3 regions of the Arthrobacter sp. MW3 TE3886 genome follow, and region 2 is predicted to be linked to each of the others. Evidence: riboswitches for the same ligand, from Rfam matches in the RefSeq annotation. Region 2 holds a riboswitch; each other region holds the start of a gene.

Region 1 (4,933 bases), 510 kb from region 2:
TGTGCCCGGCGCACGAGGACCGAGGCGACCTCTGCCGCGGCGTCGAGCTCGAACTCCCAGACGAAAGCAGCGCACAGCTGCCCGGCGAGCAGGCTGCCGGCGGCCTCGCTGATGATCTCCGGATGCAGCGGAATCCGGCCGTCCGGGGTGTAGAAGGTCTGGCCGCGGCGCCGGGTCTCGGCGTCGAGCGCCCCGCCCGGGGCGACAAAAGAGGGGACGTCGGCGATGGCATAGAAGACCTTGTAGCCGCCGTCGCTCCGTTCGATAAACAGGGCCTGGTCCAGGTCGGTGGACGACGCCGGATCGATGGTCACGAACTCGACATGCGTGAGGTCAAGGTCCGGGAGCTTGTGCTCGGCCACTGCCGCCTCCGCGTCGCGCAGCACATCTTCGGGGAACGGGCCGGGCAGTTCCAGCGTGGTGCGCAACGCCTTGAGGGCCCCGGCAAGCTGGTTCTGCTGCTCGTGGACACTGGGGGTCAGGCGATGATGGGACACGAAAATCAGGGTAGCCCGATTTCCGCTATTAGTCTTGGATGATGAGCGCAACTGCGGACGATCCGGCCCTCTACAACAGCTTCATTGCCGACCTGCTGGGAGTCTTGGCGTACGGCGAGCTTTCCGCCTTCGAACGGCTGTCCTCGAGTGCCCGGTATTCGCCCACGCTGCATGACCGTGCGGTGCTGGGCAGGATGGCGGTGGTCGAGTTCCAGCATTACGAACTCGTCCGGGCACGGCTCGAGCACATGGGCCTGGACACGGAAGCCGCCATGCTCCCGTTCCAGCCTTCGGTGGACCACTTCCACGAACGCACGCGCCCGTCGGACTGGTACGAAGCCCTCATGAAGGCCTACGTGATCGACACGGTCGCCGCGGACTTTTACGGCGTCGTCGGCCGGTACGTCGACACCGCGACCCGGAAGCTGATCGGGCAGGTCCGCTCCACCGGGGAGTCCACAGCCGTGCTGCAGGAGCGCCTCAAAGCGGCCCTGGCTGATGACCCCCGGCTGGCGTCGCGCCTGGCGTTGTGGGCCAGGCGCCTGCTGGGGGAGGTCCTGAACCACGCCCAGCGCGTCAGCGCTGAGCACGCGTTCCTCGGCGGGCTATCGGGGCTGGACGACGCCGGCGCCCGGGCGCTGGTCAACGGCCTGGCGGCCGAGCTCGCAGCGAACCACGCGCGACGGATGACGGAGCTGGGTCTGACCGGTTAGTTTCCGTGCCGGCCGGCATTACAGGCCGCGAACCTGCCTAGGACGCGGCGTCCAGCGCCGCGAGCAAGGCTGCGGCGGCGTGGGCGGGATCGGTGGCGTCGGTGATCGCCCGGACCACGACGATCCGCCGGGCACCGGCGTCGACTACCCGTTCCACGTTGCTGAGGTCGATCCCGCCGATCGCGAACCACGGCAGCAGGCTTTCGTTGACTTTGCCCGTTCCCTCCGCGTCCGCCCCGCCGACCGCCTGCGCGGCGTAGCGCACCAGGTCGAGGCCGACGGCGGCGCGTCCGGGCTTGGTGGGCGTCGCCCACACGGGGCCCACGCAGAAATAGTCGAGCCCTTTGCGGCCGGGCGCGGCAGCAATGGCGGCGTCCACCTGCTTCGGGCTGTGGGTGGACAGGCCGATCACGGCATCCTTGCCCAGGAAGCCGCGGGCGGCGTCGAGCGAAATGTCCTTCTGGCCGACATGGAACACCGGAGCCCCGGACAGGGAGGCGATGTCCGCCCGGTCGTTGACGGCCCACAGCCGCCCGTGCCGCAGCGCTGCGGTGTGCAGGACCTCCAGCAGTTCCAGTTCCTCGGAGGCCTCGAGCGACTTGTCGCGCAACTGGATGATGTCCACGCCGCCGGCGAAGGCGGCGTCGACGAAGTCCTCGAAATCGCCGCGGTCCCTGCGGGCGTCGGTGCAGAGGTAGAGGCGGGCGGTGGTGTGGAGGGGGTCCTGGCTCATGAGACCAGCCTAGTTCCTCTAAACTGGGCGCATACCGCGGGAGCCCGCAGCAGCCATGTCACCGCTGCCCGGCTGAGAGGGCGTCAGAGCCGACCGCTTGACCTGATCCGGCTAGTACCGGCGTAGGGAAGGAATTTTTCATGGGCACACGAGCAGGCTGCGCAGCCGAAGCCGCAGATGACGCCGCCGCCCGGGTTTGTGACACAGGGCCCGGTACCGCAGAGGGAACCGTCCCGGGGGATACCAGTGCCGACGACTTCACCGCCGACGCGGTCGAGGCGGGGGATCTCAGTGCCGACGACTTCACCGCCGACGCGGTCGAGGCGGGGGATCTCAGTGCCGATGTGGCCGTGATCGGCGGCGGGGTGATCGGCCATGGCATAGCGTTCGAGGCCATCCGCGCGGGCCGTTCCGTGGTCCTGATCGATGATGCTCCCGGCAGCGGAGCCAGCTGGGCCGCGGCCGGCATGCTGGCCCCCGTGAGTGAGCTGCACTACCAGGAGGAACAGCTCCTGGAACTGATGCTTGAGGCCTCCCGGTTATGGCCAGGATTCGCTGCGGCGATCGACGCCGGTGCCGCCGGCACCGAGTCCCGGGCAGGTACCGGCTACTTAACGACGCCGACCCTGGCGGTGGGGGCCGACGCGGCGGACCGGCGCGCGCTCGCGGACTTGCGGCAAGTCCAGCAGGCCAGCGGCCTCAGCGTGGAACCACTGACACTGCGCGAGGCACGCACCCGGGAGCCCCTGCTGAGCCCCGGCATCTCGTGCGCCTTCGACATCCCGGCCGACCACCAGGTGGACCCCCGCCTGCTGATCGCCCGGCTCGCCGGCGTAATCGGTGCGGAAGGCGGCAGCTTCGTCCGCCAGCGCGCGGCAGGCCTGCTGTGGCAGGACGGACAGGTGGCGGGTGTGCGGCTGGCCGGCGGCGGTTCCGTGCGGGCTGCGGAAACCGTGGTCGCCAACGGGCTCGGCGCCGCCGCCCTCGAGGAGTTGCCCGCAGGACTGGCGCTGCCGCTGCGCCCCGTCTACGGCGACATCCTCCGGCTTCGCGTGCCCCCGCATCTGCAGCCGCTGCTCACGGCCACCGTGCGGGGCATGGTGCGCGGCGTCCCGGTGTACATCGTCCCCCGCCAGGACGGCACCGTCGTGATCGGGGCCACCCAGCGCGAAGACGGACCGTCGGACCCACACGCGGTTTCGGCCGGCGGCATCTACCAGCTGCTGCGGGATGCCCAGCAGCTGGTGCCCGCGGTCGCCGAGCTGGAGCTGCTGGAAGCCACGGCGCGGGCCAGGCCCGGAACACCGGACAACGCCCCGCTGCTGGGGCGGGTCGCACGACCGGACGGCGGGGACGTCCCCGGGCTCATCATCGCCACAGGATTCTTCCGGCACGGCGTCCTGCTGACCCCTGCCGCTGCGGCCGTGTGCCGGCAACTCATGGACTTCACGCCGGACCCGCGCTGGTCCGGGTTCCGTCCCGATCGTTTTTCCCGAATCCCGGATACGTCCGGGGACAGCCCCAATAAGGAAGCAGCATGAACATCCGACTCAACGGAACGGAGCAGAGTGTCGCCGACGGCGCCTCCGTCTCCACACTCGTCAGCCAGCTCACGGGCAGGAGCATCGGCCCCGACGGCCGCGCTGCCGACGGGCGGAAGCTCGGTGTCGCCGTGGCCCGCAATGCCGAAGTGGTACCGCGCAGCCAGTGGCACGCCACGGCGCTCGCCGACGGCGACGACGTCGAACTTGTCACGGCAGTCCAGGGAGGATGACCAGCATGAACGAGACGACGTTCGCAGGAACCCAGGCCGTGCCCGTGACCGGTCCAGTGGCCGATCCGTTCGTGGTCGACGGCGTGAGGCTCGGCTCCCGCCTCATTATGGGAACCGGCGGTGCGCCGAGCCTGGACGGGCTCGGGGCGGCACTGGTGGCGTCCGGGACGGAGCTGACCACGGTGGCGATGCGCCGCTATTCGCCGGCGGAGACGGGATCGCTGTTCCAGCTGCTCGAGGACCACCAGATCCGGGTGCTGCCCAACACGGCAGGCTGCTTCACCGCCAAGGATGCGGTCCTCACCGCCGAGCTGGCCCGGGAGGCCTTGGAAACGGACTGGGTCAAGCTCGAAGTCATTGCCGACGAGCACACGTTGCTGCCGGACGCCGTCGAACTCGTGGACGCAACCGAACAGCTTGTGGCCCGCGGCTTCAAGGTCTTTGCCTACACGAACGACGACCCCGTGCTTGCCCTCCGACTCGAAAACCTCGGCGCGGCGGCCGTGATGCCGCTGGGAGCCCCGATCGGTACCGGACTGGGCATCCTGAACCCGCACAACATCGAGCTGATCGTCTCGCGCGCGTCCGTGCCAGTGGTGCTGGATGCCGGGATCGGCACAGCCTCGGACGCGGCCCTGGCGATGGAACTCGGCTGCGACGCAGTGCTGCTGGCGACGGCCGTGACCCGGGCGCAGAATCCCGTGCTCATGGGCGAGGCCTTCAAACATGCCGTCATCGCCGGCAGGCTGGCAAAAATGGCCGGCAGGATCCCGCGGCGTGAGCATGCACTGGCGTCTTCGGCGATGGAAGGCCGGGCCGAGTTCCTCTAAAGCCGTGCTTTGAAGCCCCCGGGGACTGGTCTGGTCCCACGGGCCGGACAATCTGATCACCATTCTCTTGATGACGCGTCGGCTCTCTTGATGACGCGTCGGCTCTCTTGATGACGCGTCGGCTCTCTTGATGACGCGTCGGCGCGATCACGCGTAGGCCCGGCCGGGGCGACGTGCGGCGGGATGAACCAGGTATGCCGTCGGTCCGCGTCCGGATGGTTCGCTGTCCTTGTGGATCAAGTGGTGGTGCGAGTAAGGCAGGGTCCCGTTAGCGCGCTGGAGCCACTTTCACGAAGAATGGAGTTGCCACTTCTTTGCCGTTCCAGCTGCCCTTTTCGAGGTCAGGTGCCATCCCTTGCAGTCCTGGCATGGGTATACGCTCGCGG
Region 2 (4,933 bases):
CGCGGCTGAGGCCCCCGCAGCAGCTGGCACTGACACAGCTGCCGCAGAAACGGTTGCAGAGAAGCCGGTCCGGCGCCGCGCCAGCCGTGCCAAGGCCGCCCCGAAGGCCGAAGAAGCACCCGCGGCAGTACTCCCGGCCGAAGAAGCCCCCGCTACGGAAGCACCCGCTGCGGAAGCCACCGCAGCCCAGCCCGCCGCAGCCCAGCCCGAAGAGCCGGAAGCCCGTCCCGAGGAGAGCCCGGCCGCGTCGCTGTTCATGGAACCGGGTGCCCTCACTTCCGTGATCTTCCAGGCCCCGGACCTGAGCACCGTGGTGCGTCAGGCCCCCGTTGCCGCGGCAGCAGCTGAGTCCGAGGACGAAGAAGGCGACGAGGACGAGGACGCCGGCAACCGCCGACGGCGCCGCAGCCGCGGCCGGCGCGGCCGCACCCGCACCTCTGCCGAGTCCGACACCGAGACCGAAGGCACCGAAGAAGAGGGCGATGAAGGCTCCGAGGTGATCCTCGAAGACGGTGTGACCTCCCGCCGCCGCCGCCGTCGCCGTCGCGGTGACCAGGACCTGGAGCTGACCGGCGGGGAAGGCGACGATCCGCCCAACACGGTGACCCGCGTCCGTGCGCCGCGGGCGATGGCCGAGGCGCCGGTCAACAACCGCGTCACGTCCGTCAAGGGCTCCACCCGCCTGGAAGCCAAGAAGCAGCGCCGCCGCGAATCCCGCGACACCGGCCGCCGCCGCACCGTCATCACCGAGGCCGAGTTCCTGGCCCGCCGCGAATCCGTGGACCGCCAGATGATCGTCCGCCAGCGCGACGACAGAATCCAGATCGGTGTCCTCGAAGACGGCGTCCTCGCCGAGCACTTCGTGTCCAAGACCCAGCAGGATTCCCTGATCGGCAACGTGTACCTGGGCAAGGTCCAGAACGTGCTGCCCTCCATGGAAGCCGCTTTCGTGGACATCGGCCGCGGCCGCAACGCCGTGCTCTACGCCGGTGAAGTGAACTGGGAGTCCGTCAACCTCGAGGGCAAGCAGCGCCGGATCGAGAACGCGCTGAAGTCCGGCGACTCCGTGCTCGTCCAGGTCACCAAGGACCCGGTCGGCCACAAGGGCGCCCGCCTCACGAGCCAGATTTCGCTGCCCGGCCGGTACCTCGTGTACGTGCCCGGCGGTTCCATGACCGGCATCTCCCGCAAGCTGCCCGACGTCGAACGCAACCGCCTCAAGCGGATCCTCAAGGACCGCCTGCCCGAGGACGCGGGCGTCATTGTCCGCACCGCGGCCGAGGGTGCGTCCGAGGAAGAGCTGACCCACGACATCAACCGCCTCCGCGCGCAGTGGGAAGGCATCGAGAGCCAGTCGACGTCCACCAAGATCCTCGCCCCCGAGCTGCTCTACGGCGAACCTGACCTGACCATCAAGGTGGTCCGGGACGTCTTCAACGAGGACTTCTCCAAGCTGATCGTCTCCGGCGAGGAAGCCTGGGACACCATCGAGGCCTACGTCACCTACGTCGCACCGGACCTCGTGGGCCGGCTCGAGAAGTGGACCAAGGACACGGACATCTTCGCGGCCTGGCGCATCGACGAGCAGATCCACAAGGCCCTGGACCGGAAGGTCTTCCTGCCCTCTGGCGGTTCGCTCGTGATCGACCGCACCGAAGCCATGACCGTGGTGGACGTCAACACCGGCAAGTTCACCGGCTCCGGCGGCAACCTCGAGGAAACCGTCACCAAAAACAACCTGGAAGCGGCCGAAGAAGTCGTCCGGCAGCTGCGCCTGCGCGATATCGGCGGCATCATCGTGATCGACTTCATCGACATGGTGCTCGAATCCAACCGCGACCTCGTGCTGCGCCGCATGGTGGAGTGCCTGGGCCGGGACCGGACCAAGCACCAGGTGGCCGAGGTGACCTCGCTGGGCCTCGTGCAGATGACCCGCAAGCGGATGGGCACCGGGCTGCTGGAAGTCTTCGGCGAGCAGTGCGAAACGTGTGCGGGCCGCGGCATCGTCACCCACGACGAGCCGGTGGAGCACCGCCGCGCCAACACGGTCGCCGCGGAGCACTATGTGCCGCGTACCGAGGCGCAGCCTGCTGCCCGCACGGAACGCAAGAGCCGTCGCCGCGGCAGGGGAGGCCAGGGCGCTGAGACCGCGCCGGCCGCACCCGCACCCGTCCACGCCGAGCCCACCGAGGCCGAACGCCACGCCAAGGCCGAAGCCACCCGTGCCGCGCTGGCCAACATCGCTGCCGCGGCGCACGCCGCGCACCTGCACGACGGGGAGGCAGCCGCAGCCAGCGACGCCGGGGCCCGCCAGGCCGCCGTCGACGCCGTCACACAGCTCGCAGCCGCCGACGAGGCAGCGGGGCGTCCCGCAACGGTTCTGACGTTTGGCGGCGAGCAGGTGGCCCTGCCCTTTGTCGAGCACGCCGAGGACGCGCCGTCACCTGCCCTGACCCTGGACCTGCTGACCGAGGCCTTCGCCAACCTGGGCGAGGCCGAGGCCGGCAAGCAGGACCAGGCCGCCGGCCAGGCAGCGGCTGTTGCCGCCCCGGAAGCCACGGCGCCCGAGGTGCCGTCGGCCGTCCGCGCTGCGGAGGCGCCGGCGTCACGCACAGCCGACACCACGCGCGGCCGCCGCGGGCGCCGCAACCGGAGTGCAAGCCGGGCCCAGGGTGCAGCCAACGAAACCTCCGTGGAACACCGCGAGGCAACCCGGCCGGCCGCGGTCGGATCGGTTCACGAGGCCAAGGCTCCCGCTGCGGCCAGGCCTGCGTCCGTCCCGGCCGGCAACGAGCCGATCATCCTCGGCGTCGGCGTGCCGGCGTCGGAGCTGTAGTCCTCCGCGACTGACCACATCCCCGACCGGTCACCCTTTCGACTGGTCGGGCTGCGGGTCCGGGTCCAAGCGGGCGTAACATACGTCCGCCCAGGCCCGGGCCCGCCCGTGCGTTAACGGGTCCGCCGGGTGGCAGCGGCTAGGCTGGAACACTGACACGGGGTGCCGGGCATCGGGCCGGCTGAGATCCAGACCCGTTGAACCTGTCCGGTTAGCACCGGCGAAGGGATGTCTGCCTTGTCCGCGAGATCGAATCCGTCCGAGTTCCTGCCCAGCGAGTTTCTGCCGGCCAATTTTCTGCACAGCGAGTCTCTGCCGGCGCCGCCGCGCATTCCCCGCGTGCTGGCCATCGCCGGCTCCGATCCCTCCGGCGGAGCCGGAATCCAGGCCGACCTGAAGAGCATCGCGGCGAACGGCGGCTACGGCATGGCCGCCATCACCGCCCTGACAGCGCAGAACACCCAGGGCGTGCGCGCCGTCCACGTCCCCCCGGCAGCGTTCCTCACGGCGCAGCTGGACGCCATCAGCGACGACATCGGCATCGACGCGGTCAAGATCGGCATGCTCGGTGACGCCGCCGTGATCGACGCCGTCCGCGGCTGGCTGGAAAAGGTGCGCCCCGCCGTCGTCGTCCTGGACCCGGTGATGGTCGCCACCAGCGGTGACCGGCTCCTGCAGGAATCGGCCGAGGCCGCCCTGCAGGCCCTCCTGCCGCTGGCGGACCTCATCACGCCCAACCTCGCCGAACTCGCCATCCTGCTCAAGGAACCCGTCGCGGCCGACTGGGCCGAGGCCCTGGCTCAGGGCAAGCGGCTGGCCGCCCTGACCGGCACCACCGTCCTGGTTAAGGGCGGACACCTCCAGGGAAGCGAGCCCGGAGACGCCGACGCCGCCGCAGGCAACGACGCCGCCGCCGGCTGCCCGGATGCGCTGGTCAACACCGGTGGCCTGCTCGGCCAGGAAACCGTGGTCGTACCGGGGGAGCGGATCGCCACACGCAACAGCCACGGCACCGGGTGCTCGCTGTCCTCGGCCATGGCCACCGTGCAGGCCCGGGTGGGGGACTGGGAAGCGGCGCTGCGGGAAGTCAAGCCGTGGCTGCTGGGCGCGCTCCGCGAAGCCTCGGTCCTGGACGTCGGCACCGGCAACGGGCCGGTCCACCACTTCCACCACCTGCAGCAACTCACCGACGGACAATGCCGCCCGGCCGGACACGGTCCGGCAGCGGGGGAGTTCGCCGCAGCCCTGCGCGCAGGAGCCACCGGCGATCTTGAAGCCATCTACGCCCTGGACTTCGTCCGCGGACTGGCCGACGGGTCCTTGCCCGAGCACGAGTTCGCGTACTACCTCGCCCAGGACGCCATCTACCTCAACGGCTACTCCCGGGTCCTGGCCCGGGCCGCCGCGATTGCCCCCACCGAGGCCGAGCAGCTGTTCTGGGCCCGCTCGGCGCAGACCTGCCTGGAAGTCGAATCCGAGCTGCACCGTTCCTGGCTCAGCACCCGCCCCACGGACTCCACCCTGGGCCCGGTCACGAAATCGTATGTGGACCACCTGCTGGCCGCCTCGGTCTCCGGCAGCTACGGGGTCCTGGTGGCGGCGGCACTGCCGTGCTTCTGGCTCTACGCCGAGGTCGGTTCCACGCTGCACCGGGAATTCCTGGCCGGCGGCGCCCCCGGGGAGCATCCCTACGCCGACTGGCTGAAGACCTACGCCGATGAGGACTTCGCCGCCGCGACCCGGCAGGCCATCGCGTACACGGACACGGCGGCCAGGCGGGCATCGGAGAGCGAACGGGAGGCCATGGCCCTGGCGTTCCGGCAGTCATCGCGCTACGAAGTGGACTTCTTCGACGCGCCGCGGCTGTACGCCTGACACGAGCTGGCCCGGACTACCGGTACGATGGTGGGGCACGGTTCCGGAAGTCGTTGCGGCAACACAGCTCAGGATGGTCAAGATCCCGGTCAAGAACGTTGGCAGGGTCTTGCATCAGGAGGTTGTGGCGCCTATCACGGACTACCCGCCGGAACCAGCCTCATTTGCGGCCGAAGGCAAAATTAGCGTATTCTAGATCTTCGGTGCTTACGCCAACACTTG
Region 3 (4,933 bases), 100 kb from region 2:
TTCGGCCACAGTCTCCAGGCCTAGGGCGCGCTGGTAGTAGTCGGTCATGAGCTTCATGTCGCCGACCTTGAGCATCACGGTGCCCATGGTGAGTTCGGCAGGAAGGAGGTCCTGGGTGCTGGCTTCTGCGGTCATTGCAACGCTCCGTGGATTCTGTAGCCACCGGCTTTCGGTGACCCTTGCATAAGACTAAATTACTTGAAGCTTCAATTTATTCCTACCGGATGGGATGACCCCGAAGCACAATGTGCTTTAGTTCCCTGAGCGTGGCCGGATTGCTCCGCGGATCCTCGGCGCAGAGCAGGACATCGGCGCTGGCCCCTTCACCGATGGACTCAGCGCCGAGCCAGGTCCGCGCGGACCAGGCCGCGGCGTCGAGGGCGGCCGCGGCGGGAAGGCCGGCGGCGTGCAGGGCCTGGATCTCGTCGACGATCCTGCCGTGGCTGATCACGCTGCCGGCGTCGGTACCGGCGTAGATCGCCACCCCGGCCTCGTGGGCTTCGAGGATCCGCTCCGCCCGCCGCTCCCACAGCGAGCGCATGTGGGCGGCGTAGCGGGGGAACTTGGCCTCCGCCCGGGCCGCGATGTCCGGGAACGTGGCGATGTTGATCAGGGTGGGCACGATCGGGACGCCCTGTTCGAGGAAGCGCGGCAGATGCCGCGGCAACAGCCCGGTGGCGTGCTCGATGCAGTCGATCCCGGCATCGAGCATGTCATCGAGGGTGTCCTCGGCGAAGCAGTGGGCGGTGACGCGGGCCCCCTCATCATGGGCGGCCTGCACGGCGTCCTTGACCGTCCTGGCGGGAAAGCTGGCGGCGAGATCGCCGGCGTCGCGGTCGATCCAGTCCCCCACGAGCTTGACCCAGCCGTCGCCCGCGCGGGCCTGCTTCCGCACGGCCTCGACAAGATCCTCCGGCTCGACCTCGACGGCCAGGCCCGGCAGGTAGCGCCGGGTCCTGGCGAGGTGCCGGCCGGAGCGGAGGATCCGGGGAAGGTCCGCGCGTTGCTGGAGCCAGCGGGTGTCGTGGACGGCGCCGGCGTCACGGACCAGCAGCGTCCCGGCGTTGCGGTCCGCCAGGGCCTGGGATTCCGCGGTGTCCTCGGTAACGTCCCCGCCCGGGCCGAGGCCGATGTGGCAGTGCGCGTCCACGAGGCCGGGAATGACCCAGCCGTCGAGCACGAGCTCCGGCGCGGCCGCGGGCCGGTGGAAGGTCAACCGGCCCTCCACCGACCACAGCCCGTGGCGGACCTGGTCCGCCGCCGTGAGGATGGGGCCGCTGAACTCGATGATGCTGGTCATGGCCTAAAGCCTAATCCGCATGACAATCCTCGCGCCCAGATCATCGAGTCCCAGCTGCGCTTCGTGGATCCGCAGGGCAGCCAGCGCGGGCCCCGGCCGGGCGACTTCCTCGAACCCGCAGCTCGCGTAAAACGGGGCATTGAACGGAACGGCTGCGAAAGTGCAAAGCGTCATCCAGGGATAGCCACGACTCCGGGCAGCGTCGAGGGCCGCCTCCACCAGGGACCGTCCGATCCCCCGCCTGCCGAAGTCCGGCTGCACGGAGAGTTGCTCCAGATGGGCCTGGCCGCCGAGTGCGTCAACGCGGGCAAAGCCTACGGGCGGAGTTCCGGCGACCAGTATGAACAGCGGCTCGACCGGTGTCGTCAACTCCGGAGCCGGGAGCGCCCGGTTCCCCAGTTCCTTTATCAGGACGCCGTCTGCCGCGGCCTCGATAGCCGGCAGCGCTTGGATATCTTCCGGCGCCGCCATCCTGATGCGGGGCACGGCCTTGGGCGGGGTCACAGTGCCACGCTAACAACGCGGTCCTACCGTCCGCGTCACACTCGACGGCCGGCCGGAGGCGCGTGGTAGCTTCGTCTACGACCACACGGGTGCCCCTGCAGGGGCTGAGATCGGGCTGACGCAGCCTGCGACCGTTGAACCTGTCCGGGTAATGCCGGCGAAGGAAGTGAGTATTTCCGTGAACACCCAACTGACACAGCACAGCCCTGTCCACAACCAGCCTGCGGCCCCCACACAGTCGCTGAAGTCCCACTCGCTGGCCTTTACCACGGACCCGGACCACGGCATCCGTGTCCCGGTGACCGAAATCGCCCTGGAACCCTCGCCGGGTGGCGTCCGGAACCCGCCGTTCCGGGTGTACCGCACGGCAGGACCAGGCAGCGATCCGGTCCGCGGGCTGGAGCCGTTCCGCACGCCCTGGATTGAGGCCAGGGCGGACACCGAACCCTACGCCGGCAGGGAACGGGAGCTGCTCGACGACGGCAAGTCGGCGGTGCGCCGGGGTGCGGCGTCGGCCGAGTGGCGGGGCGGCCGGCCGGTGCCGCGCCGGGCCGTTGAGGGCAGGACCGTCACGCAGATGCGGTACGCCCGGGACGGTGTCATCACCCAGGAAATGCGGTTCGTCGCGCTGCGCGAGAACTGCGATGTGGAGCTGGTGCGCAGCGAGGTGGCCGCGGGCCGGGCGATCATTCCCAACAACGTCAACCACCCCGAATCCGAGCCGATGATCATCGGCAAGGCGTTCCTGGTGAAAATCAACGCCAATATCGGCAATTCCGCCGTGACCAGCTCCATCGCAGAGGAGGTCGACAAACTCCAGTGGGCCACGCAGTGGGGCGCGGACACCGTCATGGACCTCTCCACCGGGGACGACATCCACACCACGCGCGAGTGGATCATCCGCAACTCCCCCGTCCCCATCGGCACGGTCCCGATCTACCAGGCGCTGGAGAAGGTCAACGGCGAGGCGAACGCCCTGACCTGGGAGATCTTCCGGGACACCGTGATCGAGCAGTGCGAGCAGGGCGTGGACTACATGACCATCCACGCCGGGGTCCTGCTGCGGTATGTGCCCCTGACGGCCAACCGGGTCACCGGCATCGTGTCCCGGGGCGGTTCCATCATGGCCGGCTGGTGCCTGGCGCACCATCGGGAGAACTTCCTGTACACCCACTTCGACGAGCTGTGCGAGATCTTCGCGCGGTACGACGTCGCCTTCTCCCTGGGCGACGGGCTGCGGCCGGGCGCGACGGCGGATGCCAACGACGCGGCACAGTTCGCCGAACTGGACACCCTGGCTGAGCTCACGCAGCGGGCCTGGGAATTCGATGTGCAGGTCATGGTGGAGGGTCCCGGGCATGTGCCCTTCCACCTCGTCCGGGAAAACGTGGAGCGCCAGCAGGAACTCTGCAAGGGCGCCCCGTTCTACACACTCGGGCCGCTGGTCACGGATATCGCACCGGGATATGACCACATCACCTCGGCGATCGGCGCCACCGAGATCGCCCGCTACGGCACCGCCATGCTCTGCTACGTCACGCCCAAGGAACACCTCGGGCTGCCGAACAAGGACGACGTGAAGACGGGCGTAATCACCTACAAGATCGCGGCCCATGCCGCGGACCTCGCCAAGGGCCACCCCGGCGCGCACGAACGCGACGATGCCCTGTCCAAGGCAAGGTTCGAGTTCCGCTGGCGGGACCAGTTCGCGCTGTCCCTGGACCCGGTGACGGCAGAGGCCTTCCACGATGAGACGCTTCCCGCCGAGCCGGCCAAGACGGCCCACTTCTGCTCGATGTGCGGTCCGAAGTTCTGCTCCATGCGGATCAGCCAGGACATCCGGGACGAATACGGCACCGGCAACTATGGTGTGGCGGACTCCGCTTCGGCGGATCCTGGTTCGGCGGAACAGCAGGCCGCCCTTTCAGAGAGGGCGGCCGGAATGCGGGCGAAGAGCAACGAGTTCCTCGCCTCGGGCGGCAAGGTCTACCTGCCGCAGCCCTCGGTGGGAGGGCCCGCAGCTTCCTAGGAGGCCCGGGCGTGCTGGCGCCGGCTGACCTCGGCGATGTAGGAGCGGATGGCCCGGTCCCCTTCGGCTGAATCCTGGGGCCGGTGCCCTCCCGGGGCGGTGCGGTGCAGGGCGCCGGTCTCGCGCAGGTAGCCGGCGATTTCCTCGTACAGCGGTTCCCAGCCGCCGGTCAGGACCAGGGTCGGCACGCCCGGCACGATCTGCAGCGGGGCTTCCCAAGGCGGCGCCTGCAGGCGGAGCCGGCGCGCCGCCCGGAGGGCCTCCGGCGTCGTGGCCCCGGGGGCGTCCGCCGCGAACGCGCGGCGGATGAACTCCCGCTGGAAGTCGTCGTCGCTGAGGTTGTGCCGGACGTCGAAGAGCGGCTGCATGAGGGCCCGGTGCGCGGCGGTGGCCGGGAGTTCCGCGGTCAGGGACAAGCAGGCAGGTTCCACCAGGGTCAGCGACTGGACGAGGTCGGGCCGCTCGACGGCGGCCATCATCGCGGCGATCGCGCCCTGCGAGTGGGCCACCACGTGGCCGCCGGCCTCGCCGCGGCCGTCGTCGGCCAGCGATGCGAGCACGATGGCGGCGTCGGCGGCGAAGTTGGATTCGAGCGGTTCGGCGACGGCGTCAAACCCGTGCCGCCGCAGGAACAGGGCGTCGTAGTCCAGCGCCATTCCGTGCTGTTTTGGCCACGCGGCGGCGCCGAAGCTGCCGTCCCCGTGGACGAAGACTACGCGCTGCTTGAACATTGTCTAACCCTATGGCACTTCAGTGCTGATGCCGCCGGCGACACAGTGCCGGCGGCCGTCAGCACCTGCGGCTACTTGCTGCCGCCGAGGAACTTGTCGAAGCCCTTGGGCAGGTTCAGCTGGGACGGGTCGAAGTCGCCGCCCTGCTGGCCGAACGACGCTCCGGTGGGCAGGGCCTTCGGACCGGCGGCACGCCTGGCCTCGGCGTCGCGCAGTTCCTGCGCCGCCTTGGCCGGGTTGCCGGAGCGGGCCTTCTTCTTGGGCGCGGGCTTGGCGCCCTTGCGAGCCCCGCCGCCCATGCCCGGCATCCCCGGCATGCCGGGCATCCCGCCGCCGGCGGCCATCTTCTTCATCATCTTCTGGGCCTGG

Evidence for each region. A riboswitch is a leader RNA that binds a small molecule or an ion and turns the genes downstream of it on or off. The one in region 2 is predicted to bind thiamine pyrophosphate.
Region 1: it holds a riboswitch for thiamine pyrophosphate, as region 2 does, so the genes downstream of both, thiO (glycine oxidase ThiO) here and ABH915_RS14295 (bifunctional hydroxymethylpyrimidine kinase/phosphomethylpyrimidine kinase) in region 2, are expected to answer to the same signal.
Region 3: it holds a riboswitch for thiamine pyrophosphate, as region 2 does, so the genes downstream of both, thiC (phosphomethylpyrimidine synthase ThiC) here and ABH915_RS14295 (bifunctional hydroxymethylpyrimidine kinase/phosphomethylpyrimidine kinase) in region 2, are expected to answer to the same signal.

The regions. Positions count from the first base shown of each region.
Region 1 is NZ_JBGCAN010000001.1:3,655,011-3,659,943, reverse strand. Features, by position in the region: gene ABH915_RS16580 (RNB domain-containing ribonuclease) at 1-497, opposite strand, end outside; gene ABH915_RS16575 (ferritin-like fold-containing protein) at 536-1,210, shown strand; gene thiE (thiamine phosphate synthase) at 1,248-1,943, opposite strand; TPP riboswitch at 1,970-2,090, shown strand; gene thiO (glycine oxidase ThiO) at 2,084-3,484, shown strand; gene thiS (sulfur carrier protein ThiS) at 3,481-3,717, shown strand; gene ABH915_RS16555 (thiazole synthase) at 3,723-4,547, shown strand.
Region 2 is NZ_JBGCAN010000001.1:3,142,227-3,147,159, reverse strand. Features, by position in the region: gene ABH915_RS14300 (Rne/Rng family ribonuclease) at 1-2,836, shown strand, start outside; TPP riboswitch at 2,985-3,082, shown strand; gene ABH915_RS14295 (bifunctional hydroxymethylpyrimidine kinase/phosphomethylpyrimidine kinase) at 3,119-4,711, shown strand.
Region 3 is NZ_JBGCAN010000001.1:3,246,942-3,251,874, forward strand. Features, by position in the region: gene ABH915_RS14825 (VOC family protein) at 1-135, opposite strand, end outside; gene ABH915_RS14830 (amidohydrolase family protein) at 218-1,300, opposite strand; gene ABH915_RS14835 (GNAT family N-acetyltransferase) at 1,304-1,804, opposite strand; TPP riboswitch at 1,880-1,987, shown strand; gene thiC (phosphomethylpyrimidine synthase ThiC) at 1,983-3,833, shown strand; gene ABH915_RS14845 (alpha/beta fold hydrolase) at 3,830-4,564, opposite strand; gene ffh (signal recognition particle protein) at 4,636-4,933, opposite strand, start outside.